One region of the Dentiradicibacter hellwigii genome, then DNA from elsewhere that is predicted to be linked to it. Evidence: riboswitches for the same ligand, from Rfam matches in the RefSeq annotation. Region 1 holds a riboswitch; each other region holds the start of a gene.

Region 1 (4,786 bases):
CGGTCAGCCCCTGTGACATCTTGGTCAGCTTGCCGGCCATGGCGCCGACGTAAACGCGGGACATCCGCGTCTTGATGGCGGCGATGAAGGCGGCCTTGACGAAATCGCCCATCTGCACGAAGCAGGATTCGGTAAGTTCCGGCAACTGCTGCATGGCGAATTTTTCCGAGCGGCCGCCGGTCGTGAATACGACGCTGGTTTGTCCCTGGCGCGCGGCGACTTCGACCGCCTGGACGACGCTGGCGCGGAATGCCGCCGTTGAGTACGGGCGGACAATGCCCGTGGTGCCGAGAATCGAGATGCCGCCGAGAATGCCCAGGCGCGAATTGAGCGTTTTCTTCGCCATGTCCTCGCCGCCTGGCACGGAGATGGTAACTTCCAGTCCATCGACGGCCAGCAGATCGCCAGCGGCACTGCGTACGTTGTCGCGGATGTTGCGGCGCGGTACCGGATTGATTGCCGGGCCGCCGACTTCCAGCCCCAGCCCTTCCCGGGTGACGGTGCCGACGCCGGCGCCGCCCTTGAGTACGATTTCGCCGGCTTGCCCCGGCAGACGGCGCACTTCGGCCGTGATATGCGCGCCGTTGGTGGCGTCCGGATCGTCGCCCGCATCCTTGACGATGACGGCGCGCGCCGCGTCATCTGCCACGGCGCCTTCGAGTATGGCGAAATCAACATCGTGACCATTGGGCAGGTGTACGCATACAGACGCCGGCGTTTCCCCGCTCAGCAAGGCGAGTGTCGCCGCGCGCGCTGCCGCGGCCGAGCAGGCGCCTGTGGTAAATCCGGAGCGATTGCCGCGTTTACGCTTGCCGTCGCCCTTACGGATTTTTTCGCCGTCGCTCATGCTGCCCGCTTGTGTGCGGCTTCCGCGACGGCAAGCAAGGCGTGGATGGCGGCGACAACCAGGGTCGAGCCGCCTTTGCGCCCTTTGATGGCGATCCACGGCACTTCGTTGACGCCCATCAGTTCCTCTTTTGACTCGGCGGCGGAAACGAAACCTACCGGCATGCCGATGACCAGCGCCGGACGGGCGCCTTCTTCGCGGATCAGGCGAATGACTTCGAGTAGCGCCGTCGGCGCGTTGCCGATACCGACGATGGCGCCGTCGAGTTTGCCCATCCGGTGCGCCTTGCGCATGGCCTGCACGGCGCGCGTCGTATTTTCGGCGCGTGCCGCGTCAATGACGTCTTCGTCGGAAATGGTGTGCAGCGTCGTCATGCCAAAGTGCTCGAGGCGCGGGCGGGAAAGACCGACGCAGATCATTTCGACATCGGCGACGATGGGCGTGCCACCCTTGAGTACGGCGTCCAGGCCGGCGCGCATGGCGTCCGGATGGAAAACGGTCAGGCCGTTGAAGTCGAAGTCGGCATTGGCGTGAATCATGCGCCGCACCAACGGCCATTGCTCGTCCGTGTAACGGTCGTGGGGGCCGGCCTCGGCGTCGATGATGGCGAATGAGCCATGTTCAATGGCGCGGCCGGCTTCGGTCAGCTGTTCGGTGATGCTGTTGGTGTGTGTCATGGTCGAGTTCATAGTTTTAACTGTGATGTGAATGGGAGTGGTGAGAAAAATGGTGGGCATGCGCCCGATGGGCATGATGCGCATGATGGGACGGGCGGGCATGATCGTCGTGTTCGCCGCCGCAATCCGCTTCGTCGCCCTGAAGACGGTAGGCCCGGTAGGCGCGGTGTCGGCAGCTGTCGCATTCCAGCAGGGCGCCGATGCCCGCCATGCCGGCGCTGGTCAACTGGTCGACGAGGCGGAAGATTTCCGGCTCAAAGCCGAAATAATCGCCCAGCGCGAACGAAACCTGCGGGTATTGGCTTTGCAGGCGCTTGACTTGCGCCTTGATGCGCTCGATCAGCACGCCGGTGAATAAATACACCGGCAGGATGCAAATCTGCCGCATGCCCAGCCGAACCTGTCGTTGCACGATGGTTTCCAGCCGCGGCCAGGTAACGCCGGTGAAGGCGAGATCGACCAGTTCGTGATCGTTCTCCTCGTACAGCCAGCGCGCCATGCGCGCCAGTTCGCCGTTGGCCTCGGCGTCCGAAGAGCCGCGGCCGAGCAGGACGACGCCCGTCGTTTGCGGGTCGGGCGAATCGAGCGATTTCATGAGCTGCTTCAACTGCCGTTGCAGCACGGTGAACACGTCGCGGCACATGCCCAGATGCGGCACAACGATAAACTCAACGTCCGGATGGCGCTGGCGCGCTTCCTCGACGGCCTCCGGCAGTTCGATCTTGACATGCCCGGCGGCGTTGAGGATGAGCGGCAGCAGCACGACGCGGCGCGCCTGACTGGCCGCCTTGTCCAGCCCTTCCGGCACGAGCACGTCGGCATGTTCGATAAAACAGACTTCAATCTGCCAGTCGGGATGGCGGGTGCGCCATTGTGCGACGAATTTTTCGATCTCCTGGTTGCCCGCCCGGTTGGGCGAGCCATGCCCGGCGATCAACACAACGGTTTCTTTGACAAACTGCGCCATGCCGGCGTCGGCGTCTGTCCTGGTGCTTTCTTCTTTCATCTTCATCGACTTTCGAAACGGTAGCTTAAACGCTGCGTCCTATCGCAGCATGGCCTATGCCGGCGATTGCGCCGCCTCCTCTTTGCGCCAGCAAAAAGCCCAGGTATCGCCGCGCCCTGGCGATGCTGTCGAAAGCGGCGTATAGACTGGGGAAAGGCGCTTCCTGTGTCGCCACGGCGGCAAATTCCTGCACGGCTTGACCTCAGGCGCTTGCCTTGCGGAAGCGGTGCGCAAACCCTGGATCGTAGAGTTTGGAGCGCACGAGGCTTTCCCAGTCGGCGGCGCCCAGCGTCGGGCTGGCGACGATCATCGCCTGGCTGCCGATCTTGGCCTCCTGGCATTTGCGCTTGATATCGGCCAGCGTGCCGCGCACGATTTTTTCCTGCCCCGGCCAGCTCGCCTTTTGCACGACGAGTATCGGCGCATCCTCACACCAGCCAGCGGCGCGCAAGGCGGCTTGGACTTCATGCAGCAGCGTGATCGACAGGTAAATGCACAGCGTGCAGTGGTGTTGGGCGAGCGATTCCAGGTCTTCGCCTTCGGGCATCGGCGTGCGCCCCGCCACGCGCGTCAGGATCACCGTTTGCGTGACTTCCGGCAGGGTAAGCGATTCGCCGGCCGCCGCCATCGAGGCCATGGCCGAAGAAACGCCGGGAACGACCGACCATTCGATGCCCGCTGCGGTCAGCGGCCGCGTCATTTCGATCAATGCGCCGTAAAGGCCGGGGTCGCCGGTTTGCAGGCGGATAACGGTGGCGTGGCGGTGCGCCTGCTCGATCAGCCAGGCGACCATCGCCTCCAGCGTCATGTCTTTTGAATCACGGATGGCGCAGCCGGGCGGCGCGTAGCGGGTCGCCGTCTGATCGACAAGCGAGCCGGCAAACAGAATTGCACCGGCCTGTTCGATCAGGCCGCGTCCCTTGACGGTGATGAGATCGGGATCGCCGGGACCGGCGCCGACAAACCAGATCTTACCGGCCATAGCGCCTTCCTGTGCAAAGGGTATCAGCAATGAAGTTCATAGCTTGCTCAGATTAGGATTCGGATAAAACGTTCAATCTTCCTGGAATGTGGCATGCGGCGCTACGGCTGTGCGCACGCACGCAGGCGTTCCGGCTGCGGAGCCGGCGGAGACAGGCGTTTTCGTGATGTGTATCAAGTTCTCTCCTTTCACACAGCGCTGCAGATATGCGCGCTGGCAAACGTTAAAACACCGGGGCAGGCATCGGCAGAACCAGCACCGCCGCCAACAAGCGTGTGAAAGGGAGTCGAACCGGGGAAGCGCCGCAGGCAGTTCGGACAGATCGAAATGCCGGGCAACGAACCTTCGGAACCTCACCCCTCACCCCGAGGATTGGCGCCATAGGGTTTCAGGCCGGTCTTCTGACTCACCATCTTTCTCTTCCGGCGCCTTCCCCTACGAGCGGGTCGTACAGTGGCATTGAGGCCGGATTCGTCAGGCTTACAGCAGCGGGGGGCTGTGCCGGAATTCCGCAGGTGTGTGGTCACCGGCTTCCCGTTTCACCCGGCGTTGCCGCCAGGCACCTAAAACCGGGCGCTATTTTACGCCAAGGACGTTGTGTTGAGAATGCCGCGCAGTCAAGTGTCGCAAGGCGCTGCCCTCGCAACGCCGCCGCATCTGCAGCCCTCATAACGGTTTTTCCGAAGCACCGCTGAAGCCGGCGTAAACAGGGCGTCTCCGGCCACCCGCTCAGAAACCCGCGTGGATAGGGCGTTTCCGGGCAGGTGCCTCTGGAACCCTTATAAATAAAGGGCTTCAGGGCAGGGTGTCTGGAGGCGCCCTAAATACGCGGGCTGGCGGACAGTCTCTTTGAGGCGCCTCGTTGCACAAGGGGTGCCGGCATGGCGGGCGCGGCGGCGTTGATTACGCTGCCATCTTGCGCCGCGCGCCACATTCGCCGTTTAGCCGGGGTGGTTGAACACCTGGCGCAGATAGGCGAGAAAGGTTTGGTCCTCGCACAGCGTCTTGCCGGGGGAGTCGGACAGTTTGGCGACAGGCTGGCCGTTGCAGGCCGTCATTTTCATGACGATGTTGAGCGGCGGATGCGGCGTATCGTTGGTCAGGTTGGTGCCGATGCCAAAGCTGGTATGGATGCGCCCGCGAAAATGGCGGTAGAGCGCCAGCGCACGCGGGATGTCGAGCGCGTCGGAAAAGACAAGCCGCTTGGCGGAAGGGTCGATGCGCAGCGCGTGGTAGTGGGCGATGGCTTTTTCGCCCCAGGCGATCGGGTCGCC
Region 2 (4,786 bases), on a different contig from region 1:
TTAACTTCGTCATCCGTCAGATAGCGGATGTTTTCGCCGCGCAGGATGAAATGCAGCCTGGCGGTTTCTTCCAGTTCTTCGGTGTTATCCACCGCGTCGGTGAGATCGCTGCCCGTGACCACCACGCCGTGATTGGCGAGCAGGAAGGCGCGGCCCGTGAGCGCCCGCGCTTCCAGTTCACGCGCAATGTCGGGGTGGCCGGGGCGGTAATAAGGGATGACCGGCAGTGCGCCGACGCGCATGACGTAATACGGTGTGAACGCTTTGAGCGCGTTCGCAGGATCCAGCCCTTGCAGGCAGGATAGCGCGGTGAGGTAGGTGGAATGCAGGTGGACGATGGCGTTGCAAGCGGGATTCTTGCGGTACAGCGCGAGGTGGAAGACGGACTCCTTGCTCGGCTTGTCGCCGGCGAGCAGATTGCCGTCGCTATCCAGCACCGACAGCCGTTCCGCCGTCAGTCGCCCCAGCGAGGAACCGGTGGGGGTGACGAGGAAACGCCCGCCGTCCAGGCGGCAGGACAGGTTGCCCGCCCCGCCGACGCTGTAACCCCGGTTAAACAGCGACGCGGCCAGCGCCACCATCTGGTTTTTTTGCTCAAGTTCGGTCATGCGAACATCCCCTGCGCATAGGCGAAGAAATCCTCAGTGCCGAAGTTGCCGGATTTCAGCGCGAGATAGACTTCGCCATTGAGCACGCGCAGCCACGGCACGCCGGGCGCAATCTGCTTGCCGATGTGGAAGCCGTCCACGCCGAGACGCTGCACGACGATACTGGACGTTTCCCCGCCCGCGCAGATGAAATTCACCACGCCCTGCGCGCGCAGCTTTTCCGCGACGGCGGCAAACACCTGCTCAATGGCATGGCTGGATTTTTCCATGCCGAAGCGTTGCTGAATGGCTTTGAGTTCATCCGGTGGCACGGTGGCGTAGAGCAGCGGTGCGTGTTTATCGTCCAAATGGCTGACGACCCAGGCGGCGAGTTCAGCGGCATAGTCCGCGCCCCGCTCGATGCAGGCCTGCGCCTCGACGAAGCGGTGCGGCGCGACGGCCTTATAGGTGGCGACCTGCTTGTTGGTCATCACCGAACACGAGCCGGAAAGCACCACCGTCGCCCCTTTCTTCGGCACAAAAGCGTTGTCGCCCTTTTTGCTGCCGGAAAGTAGCGCCGCCAGATACGCGCCCAGCCCCGAACCGCCGGTAACCAGGCGCAAATCGCGGCAGGCCTCGGCCAGCACCGCCAGTTGCGCGTTATCGACACTGTCGGCGACCGCATAGCGGTAGCCGTCTGCGCGCAGACGGGCGAAGCAGTCCCTGACGTGCGCCGCGCCCTGCGCCATGTCCGGATAGGCGACCAGCCCTGTCTTGCCGCGCGCCTGCGCGTCCATCAGGCGCGGCAGACTGGCATCGCGCATCGGCGTAATCGGGTGATCCTGCATCCCCGATTCATTGAGCAGCACCTGGCCGACGAACAGATAGCCGTTAAAAATCGTCCGCCCGTTGACCGGCAGCGCGGGGGAAATCACCGTGAAATCCTCGCCCAGCGCATCGAGCAGCGCATCCGTCACCGGGCCGATATTGCCGGCGGCGGTGCTGTCAAACGTCGAACAATACTTGAAGAAAAACTGCTGGCAGCCTGCCGCCTGCAACCACTGCAATGCCGAGAGCGACTGCGCTATCGCCTCTTGCGCGGCAATCGAGCGCGATTTCAGGCTGATCACCACCGCATCAACGCCGTCCGGCAGGGCGCGCGCCGGAATGCCGTTCATCTGCACCGTGCGCAGACCGTTTTCCGTCAAAAAACTGGCGATGTCGCTCGCGCCGGTGAAATCGTCGGCAATCACCCCTAACTGCAACATCTTAGCCCCCTTTTTTCGGCAACTCGATGCCGCTGAAAATCTTGATTACCGCGCTGTCGTCTTCCTTGCCGTGCCCGGCATTGCTCGCCTCGGTGAACATATTGAACGCCGTGGACGCGAGCGGCAGCGGGAAACGCAGCGCCTTGCCCGTATCCGTCACCAGGCCCAAATCCTTGACGAAAATATCGACCATCGACAGCGGCGTGTAGTCGCCATCGACAACGTGCTTCATGCGGTTCTCGAACATCCACGAATTGCCGGCGGCGTGCGTGACCACGTCGTACATCAAATCGAGCGGAATCCCGGCCTTGGCGGCCAGCGCCATCGCCTCCGCTCCGGCGGCAATATGCACGCCAGCGAGCAGCTGGTGAATGATCTTGACCGTCGCGCCCTGACCGATGTCCTTGCCGCAGCGGTACACCTTGCCGGCGACCGCATCCAGCACCGGCTGCAACTTGGCGAACGCAGCGTCATCACCGGCTGCCATCACCGTCATCTCGCCCGCTGCCGCTTTCGCCGCGCCGCCGGAAACCGGCGCATCCAGCATCAGCAGGCCGCGCGCGGCGAGCGCCTCGCCAAAACGGCAGGCATCCTGCGCGGCAATCGTTGAAGAAACCATCACCGCCGTGCCGGGCTTGAGCTTGTCAGCGAGCTTGCTTTCGCCGAAAAGCACAGCGTCCACCTGCGCGGCATTGACCACGAGCAGCAGCACCGCATCAAGCTTGTCGGCAAAACCATCCGCCGATGCTGCAACCGCTTTCGCACCGGCAGCCTGCAAAATGTCGCGCGCCTGCGCAGACAAATCCACGCCATACGTATCAAGACCGGCGCGCACACAGGACTGCGCCGCTCCCATACCCATCGCACCCAAACCAATGACCGCTACTGAATACGCCATGACGGACTCCTCATCGTATCTTCGTATCTGCATGGATATCAGGTGTTTGTTTCGGCAGACGGCTTCGCCCGGACACGCTTAATCCTGCGGAAACCGAACAAACCCCAGATAACAGAATAGTGCCATCCGACCGGAAAACAAAGTGAATTTCGTCAGACCGATTGAGTGTCGGCATAACATTCCGTCGAAAAAAGAAAACTCATTATGGCGCCCAATCGGGGGCATCGGCGAAGCCGGAGAACCACGCAACGCGGCGTTCCCATGCCGAACAGCCTGGCACATTCCTCAATAAACCGGCCGGGGCGACCTGCACGCCAGCCTGTTTATCTCCTCATGCCATCATTTCACCATTTTATATAAATGAGAAAACCGGCCAAAAATTCAAAGTCTTTTATATTGCCCGTCTGAATGTGGTTAACCACATTGCCAAGACGGGCGCTGCGATTTACCCTACGGCCTGAATTTCAGGTGCCTCGCCCCCTGTTCTGTGGGGAAGGTGAAACGGGAAACCGGTGGTCTTGTCGAGACAGCCTTTGACAAGCATTCCGGTGCAGCCCCCCGCTGCTGTAGGCCTGACGAATCCGGCAACAGTGCCACTGTGCAAAGCATCGCATGGGAAGGCGCCGGAAGAGGATGAAGGCAAGCCAGAAGACCGGCCTGGGATGAACGAACTGCCAACCTCGGGGTGAGGGGTGAGGTTTCGTTGATTAGCTGCCCGGTTTTTCCGATACCGTTCAGAAACGCCAATTACAACGATTGCGGTCTGTACAGACTCGCACAAAAACGTGCATTCGTACGGTTTTCGTAGTTTTACGAATTCCCGGCAGTTGATCTCACGACCTGATTCCCCTTTTCACGAATTCATGCATCGTATTCGAGAAAGGTGAATCATGACGCTGATGGAAAATCTCTTCCAGATGACTGGAAACGCGACCAACCGAACTTTACCCTTTCGGCCCTTTGCCGCCGCAGGTCTCCAGTGCACACGCACTGGTATGGCTTATCTCTGTTATACCGGCTGTCTTCACGCGCAGAATGCACGCCGCGCGGATGGCTTGCGCCATCGCGCCGGCACGCGTACTGCGGATAGTCGGGATGGCGGCGGCAATTGGGGAAAGCCGCCAGGCTCATCCGTTCGTTTCCAGATTTCTGATGTCGGCATACGTACCTGCGTAGCGCCGACATCGTCAGTCAATGTCGCCAAGGCCTCTGCAACGCTTTCACTGGACATGACCGCCGAGGAGGCTGCGGCGACGCCATTTTACGCCAACTTCACACAACAGGCGCGGGTTATGGAGACATATCCCGGCAACACTACAGGAGCCGAAAGTTATGAGTGACCAACAAACAACGGTCGACATCACGAAAATCGATGCCGAGCGCGGGTTTTTCGATGAATTCAAGAAGCCCAGCAAGGAGGAGTGGAAAGAGGAGGCTACCGCCGCCTTGAAAGGCGCGCCCTTCGACAAGGTCATGTATACCAAGACCTACGAGGGATTGACGATCGAGCCGATCTACATGGCCGAAGATATTGAAGGCTTGCCGCACCTAAAATCCAAGCCGGGCTTCCAGCCATTCGTGCGCAGTACGCGCCCGAACGGGTACATCAAGGCGCCGTGGAAAATCAATCAGGAACTCACGCTCGCCTTCCCGCAAACGTTCAATGAGGAAGCGCGCTTTGATATCGCCCGCGGACAGACCGGCCTCAACATCGTGCTCGACCATCCGACGCGCAGCGGGCAAAGCCCAGCCAACGCTTCTGAAGAGGACGTCGGCCGCGATGGCGTTTCGCTGGAAACCCTGCACGATGTTTCGACGATTTTTCAGGGCATCGATCTGAAAACAGTCCCCGTGCAGTGCTTCACGGGCGCTATTTCACTACCCATGCTGGCCATGCTGTCGGTTGCCATGCAAGACAACGAAGCGGGCGTCAATCATCTGCACTGGGTCGACGGCTGTGTCGGCAGCGACCCGCTGGCCGTACTGGCAACCGAAGGCAAACTGCCGGTTTCGCTTAAGATGGCTTACGACAG
Region 3 (4,786 bases), on a different contig from region 1:
CCCGGAAACCCGCGTGGATAGGGCGTTTTCGGGCAGGCACCTCTGAAACCCTTATAAATAAAGGGCTTCAGGCCACCTCTTTTTGGAGATACACCTGCGCTTCCGTCCCCCGCGTTTTTCCAATTCTCCCCCTGTTGGGAAGATGCCCCAAACCCGCGTGGATAAAGGACTTCAGGGCAGGGTGCCCGGAGATGCCCTAAATACACGGGCTAGCGGGTAGGTGCCCTGAGACACTTTAAATATAGGAATTGCCAAGGTCTGCGCGCTGACCTTCCACACATGGAACTCCTCTTGATGCCGTTGCGCTGGACGGCAGCGCGCCCCGCTGACTTTCCTACCTTCTTTCTTTATCTCGCCAAAGAAAGTCAGCAAAGAAAGGCGACCTCAGGCGCAGAAGACTCCTTGCCGCGGGTTGCTTGGCGGCGGGCTTGATTAACTCGCTGCGCTCAAACAATCAAGCCCTTGCTTCCGCCAAGCCGCCCCGCGTCCCTGAAATAGCGGCTTCCTTTGCCAAAATACTTCGTTGGCTCGCCTTGCCGTACTACTCGTACTGTCAGCGACTCGCCGCCTTGTCTTTTGGCAAAGTCGAGCCGCTATGAGGCTTTCGGGGCACACTTCTGAACCCCGCGTGGATAGGGTATCTCCGGGCAGGCGCCTCTGAAACGCCCTATTTATAAGGGTTTCAGAGCACTTCTCTCGGAGAAGCCCTAAATACGCGGGCAGCATTTCCGGGCGCTTTCTTGGAAACGCCTTATCCACATGGGCGCCGGTGGAGGGGCTGCGCGGCGGCAAGTTGACGGCTTGTCGGGCGGCGGGCAAAGGTTCACAATGCTGCGCCCATGAAACCCATTTATGTCGATGCGCGCGGCATCACGCTGCCAAGGGGATGCGTGAAAACCGTGAGGACGGCGGGTGCGGCGGGGGAATCTTCCGGCGGTTTGTGCGGCGCCCATGCAGATGCGGGCGATGCCGCGGAGTTGCCCGTCCGGCGCGGGCTTCCGGCAGACTGCGTGTGTGCGGGCGAGCAGTGCGGCGATGGCGGTGTGCGGATATTCATGGCCGCGGCGCAGGCGGCCCGGGAGCCGGCATCATGAGCGGCGAACGCGTTAAATCATCCGAAACTGCCGCGGGCGCAAGTGATGGCGCAAGCGGCGCCTCGTTGTCACGGCGGGTCATTCTGGCGACGCAGCTCGTTTTCAATATCGGTTTTTATGCCGTCGTGCCGTTTCTTGCCGTGCACATGGCCGACGATCTGGCGCTGTCGAGCCAGCTGATCGGCGTGGTGCTGGGGGTGCGCACTTTTTGCCAGCAGGGATTATTTTTTATCGGTGGTCTGCTGGCCGAACGCCTCGGCAGCCGCTGGCTGCTGCTGGCGGGGTGTGCGGTGCGCTTCTGCGGCTATGCGGCGTTCGCGTTTTCCGCTTCTTTTAGCGAGATGCTGCTCGGCGCGTGCCTCACCGGGGCGGGCGGCGCGATGTTCTCGCCCTGTCTGGAAGCGCTGGCTGCCGAGGCGGAGCGGCAAACGCCGGCGGCGCTGCGCCAGCATGGCATCTTTGCGCTTTTTGCCGTCTGCGGCGAAGTCGGCGCGGTGGCTGGCCCCTTGCTCGGCAGTGCCTTGAGCGGCTTTGGTTTTCGTGTCATGGCGCTGGCCTGCGCCATGCTTTTCCTGATCATGATGGGGGTTCTCTACCGTTCCATTCCGACGCATATGGCGCTGCCGGAGCGTCCGGTGGGCTGGCGCGGGGTCATGGGCAACGCGCCGTTCCTGCGCTTTATCCTTTGCTACAGCGCCTATCTGTTCAGCTATAACCAAATGTATTTTGGCCTGCCGCTTGAACTGGAGCGGGTCGGCGGCGGTGCGCGCGAAATGGCTGGGTTGTTCATGCTGGCCTCGGTCATGGTCATCGTCATGCAGATGCCGCTGGCCGGCTGGTGCCGCAGGCAGCCGCCTAGATTGCCGCTCGTCGCCGGTTTTTCGTTGTTTGCCGCGGCGTTTGCGTGCGTTGCCTTGGCGGCGCTGTCGCCGTTATTTAATCCCGCAGATGCAGGCTGGCTGCGCTTTGCGCCCATCACGGCGATGGTGATTCTGCTCACCCTGGGGCAGATGCTCGCCGTGCCGACGGCGATGTCGCTGGTTCCCGGTTATGCGGGGCAGGGCGCATTGCCGGCGTATTACGGCGCGCTGGCTTCGGCCGGCGGCTGCGCCGTGCTGCTCGGCAATGTCCTGCTTGGGCGGATGTTCGATCTGGCGGGGGCTTCAGGCGCGGGGATCAAGCTGGCCGTGGCAGCGGGCGGCGGGGATATCGGGCATGCCGGTCGCTATGCGCTGGCCTGGGGCGTGGCGGCGCTGTGGCCGGCGCTGGCCGCCGCCGGTTTTGCCGGCCGTTTCTGGAAGCCGCCCGCCGTTTGATGTCTGCCGTTTGCCGCCTCGACAAATCGCTGCCGGGTAATCCGGCGCCGCCGGCGATGCACAAGGCTTCTATTGGGGCTTGCCTTCATCGGCGCTGGGGCGTGCCGTACATCGTCCGCGGGTTTGGCTGATAACGCCTGAAAAAAACCGATAGTTGTCTCATTTATTTTCAGTTATTTTCCCTCTGCGTCCCTCCTGCTAGAAATGGCTTGCCCTGAGAATTATTTTTATATATGCTGCACCCAGCCTTGGCCCCGAAAGGGAAACGCGCCGTCTTCCGTCTTATCTGAGGGATTGGCGGCATGCGCAAGGGAATCCAGGCGCGAAATCACGCAATGATGTACTGCAAATCACAGGTGCATCGACTATTCGGCGCGGTCGTCGCGTAAAAGGAACTGCCCCCGTAACTGTAGACGAGGAGTCGGCTCGACAGAAGCCACTGGTGCTTTACGCATCCGGGAAGGCAAGAGTCCGGCGATGAATCGTGAGTCAGGAAACCTGCCAAGGCTGGGCCGGTGTTGTTGGTGTGGTTTTTGCCGGTTCATTGCTGGTCGAGTGTTCGGGAAGGAACGCTCTCGTGAATTCTCAGTCGCCCATGCCGCTGGCTATCAGGTCAATGGGGCGGGGCGCGCGGATTCGCGTTCAGGTTTCTTTCCAACACAAGAAAATTTCAATCATGGAGAGAAATCATGCGTTTTCAACGAATCATTCCCGCGCTGGCGCTGGCTGCCCTGAGTTTTTCCGCTCACGCCACGACCTACCCCCTGAAACTCGAAAACTGCGGTCAAACCCTGACCTTCGACAAGGCGCCCGCCTCAGTCGTGACCATCGGTCAGGCCGGAACGGAAATGCTTTACGCGCTGGGGCTGGGCGACAAGGTGGTCGGCACCTCGCTCTGGTTCCACGACATCCTGCCGCAGTTCAAGGAAATCAACAGCAAGGTGCCGCGTCTGGCCGACAATGCGCCGAGCTATGAATCGATCATCGGCAAGCGCCCGAATCTCGTTGTTTCGCAGTTTGAATGGATGGTCGGCAAGGAAGGCGTGGTTGGTACGCGCGAACAGTTCCACAAGCTCGGCATCATGACCTACGCGATGCCTTCCGATTGCGAAGGCAAGGACAACCTGACCGGCGCTGACGGCAAGCGCATAAAAGCCTACAACGTTGAAGCGCTGTACAAGAGCATCAAGCAACTGGCCGAAATCTTCAATGTCGAGGCCAAGGGTGACGCCCTGATCAAGGAAATTCGTGCGCGTGCGGCCAAGGCGGAAGAAAAGGTGCGCGCCGCCAAGATCAAGGATCTGTCCGCCGCGATGTGGTTCTCCAGTGCTGATATGGAATCCGACCCCTATATGGCCGGCCGCTCCGGCGTCGCTGGCTACATGATGAAAGCGCTCGGCATGCGCAACGTGGTGACTTCCGATGAAGAATGGCCGACCGTGGGTTGGGAAACCATCGCCAAGGCCAACCCCACCGTGTTGATCATCTGCCGCATGGATCGCCGCCGCTTCCCCGCCGACGATTACCAGAAGAAGCTTGAGTTCCTCAAGAAAGACCCGGTGACCAAGCAGATGGACGCCGTCAAGAACAACCGTATCGTCATCGTCGATGCCGATGCGACGCAAGGCTCGATCCGCATGGCTGACGGTCTGGAACAGATGGCCGAAGGCGCGCTCAAGGTCAAGGGCGCCAAGAAGTAAGCGCAGTCAGTAAGCACAGTCTTGTGCGATAAAAATGCCGGATGGGGGCGCTGCCTGCAGCGTGCCCGTCCGGCGCATTCAGGAAGTTCATGAATAGCTTTAATAAAAGATTTCGCCAGCAACTGTGGTTCAAGTTGCTGGTCGCCGTTCTCTCGCTGGTGGCAATCGTTGTCGCCGTCATTTTTGGGGTTGCCATCGGCGAGACGCCGATCGCCCCTAAAATGGTTTATCACGTGTTGAGCAACCATCTGTTTGGCGCGGAATTTCCGGTCGAGCCGCTCGATGACGGCATCGTCTGGAATTACCGGCTGACGCGCGCCCTGGTGTCGGCCTGCTGCGGCGCTGGGCTGGCCGTGTCCGGCGTCATTCTGCAATCGCTGCTGCGCAACGCGCTGGCCGAACCTTATCTGCTGGGCATTTCCGCCGGCGCCTCTACAGGCGCGGTGCTGGTGACCATTGTCGGCGTCGGCGGTGGCGCCATTTCAATGACCGTCGGGGCGTTCTTCGGTGCCGTCTTCGCCTTTGCACTGGTGGCGCTGCTGGCGCATGCGGCCGGTGGCGACGGGCTGCGCAACGGCGGACAGATCGTGCTGGCGGGGATCGCCGGCTCGCAGCTATTCAACGCGCTGACTTCGCTGATCATTACCAAATCCGGCAGCGCCGAGCAGGCGCGCGG

What was found. A riboswitch is a leader RNA that binds a small molecule or an ion and turns the genes downstream of it on or off. The one in region 1 is predicted to bind cobalamin.
Region 2: another riboswitch for cobalamin. It lies ahead of ABCS64_RS00410 (hypothetical protein); the one in region 1 lies ahead of cobM (precorrin-4 C(11)-methyltransferase).
Region 3: another riboswitch for cobalamin. It lies ahead of ABCS64_RS07980 (ABC transporter substrate-binding protein); the one in region 1 lies ahead of cobM (precorrin-4 C(11)-methyltransferase).

Annotation. Positions count from the first base shown of each region.
Region 1 covers NZ_JBEUWX010000003.1:108,139-112,924, reverse strand. Annotated here, with positions in the region: gene ABCS64_RS11400 (cobalt-precorrin-5B (C(1))-methyltransferase) at 1-847, opposite strand, end outside; gene ABCS64_RS11395 (precorrin-8X methylmutase) at 844-1,524, opposite strand; gene ABCS64_RS11390 (sirohydrochlorin chelatase) at 1,541-2,530, opposite strand; gene cobM (precorrin-4 C(11)-methyltransferase) at 2,733-3,512, opposite strand; cobalamin riboswitch at 3,887-4,094, opposite strand; gene pncB (nicotinate phosphoribosyltransferase) at 4,454-4,786, opposite strand, start outside.
Region 2 covers NZ_JBEUWX010000001.1:69,136-73,921, reverse strand. Annotated here, with positions in the region: gene otnC (3-oxo-tetronate 4-phosphate decarboxylase) at 1-608, opposite strand, end outside; gene otnK (3-oxo-tetronate kinase) at 605-1,855, opposite strand; gene ltnD (L-threonate dehydrogenase) at 1,857-2,753, opposite strand; cobalamin riboswitch at 3,203-3,428, shown strand; gene ABCS64_RS00410 (hypothetical protein) at 3,644-4,093, shown strand; gene ABCS64_RS00405 (methylmalonyl-CoA mutase family protein) at 4,086-4,786, shown strand, end outside.
Region 3 covers NZ_JBEUWX010000002.1:1,239,402-1,244,187, reverse strand. Annotated here, with positions in the region: gene ABCS64_RS07990 (hypothetical protein) at 840-1,094, shown strand; gene ABCS64_RS07985 (MFS transporter) at 1,091-2,410, shown strand; cobalamin riboswitch at 2,643-2,930, shown strand; gene ABCS64_RS07980 (ABC transporter substrate-binding protein) at 3,100-4,110, shown strand; gene ABCS64_RS07975 (FecCD family ABC transporter permease) at 4,200-4,786, shown strand, end outside.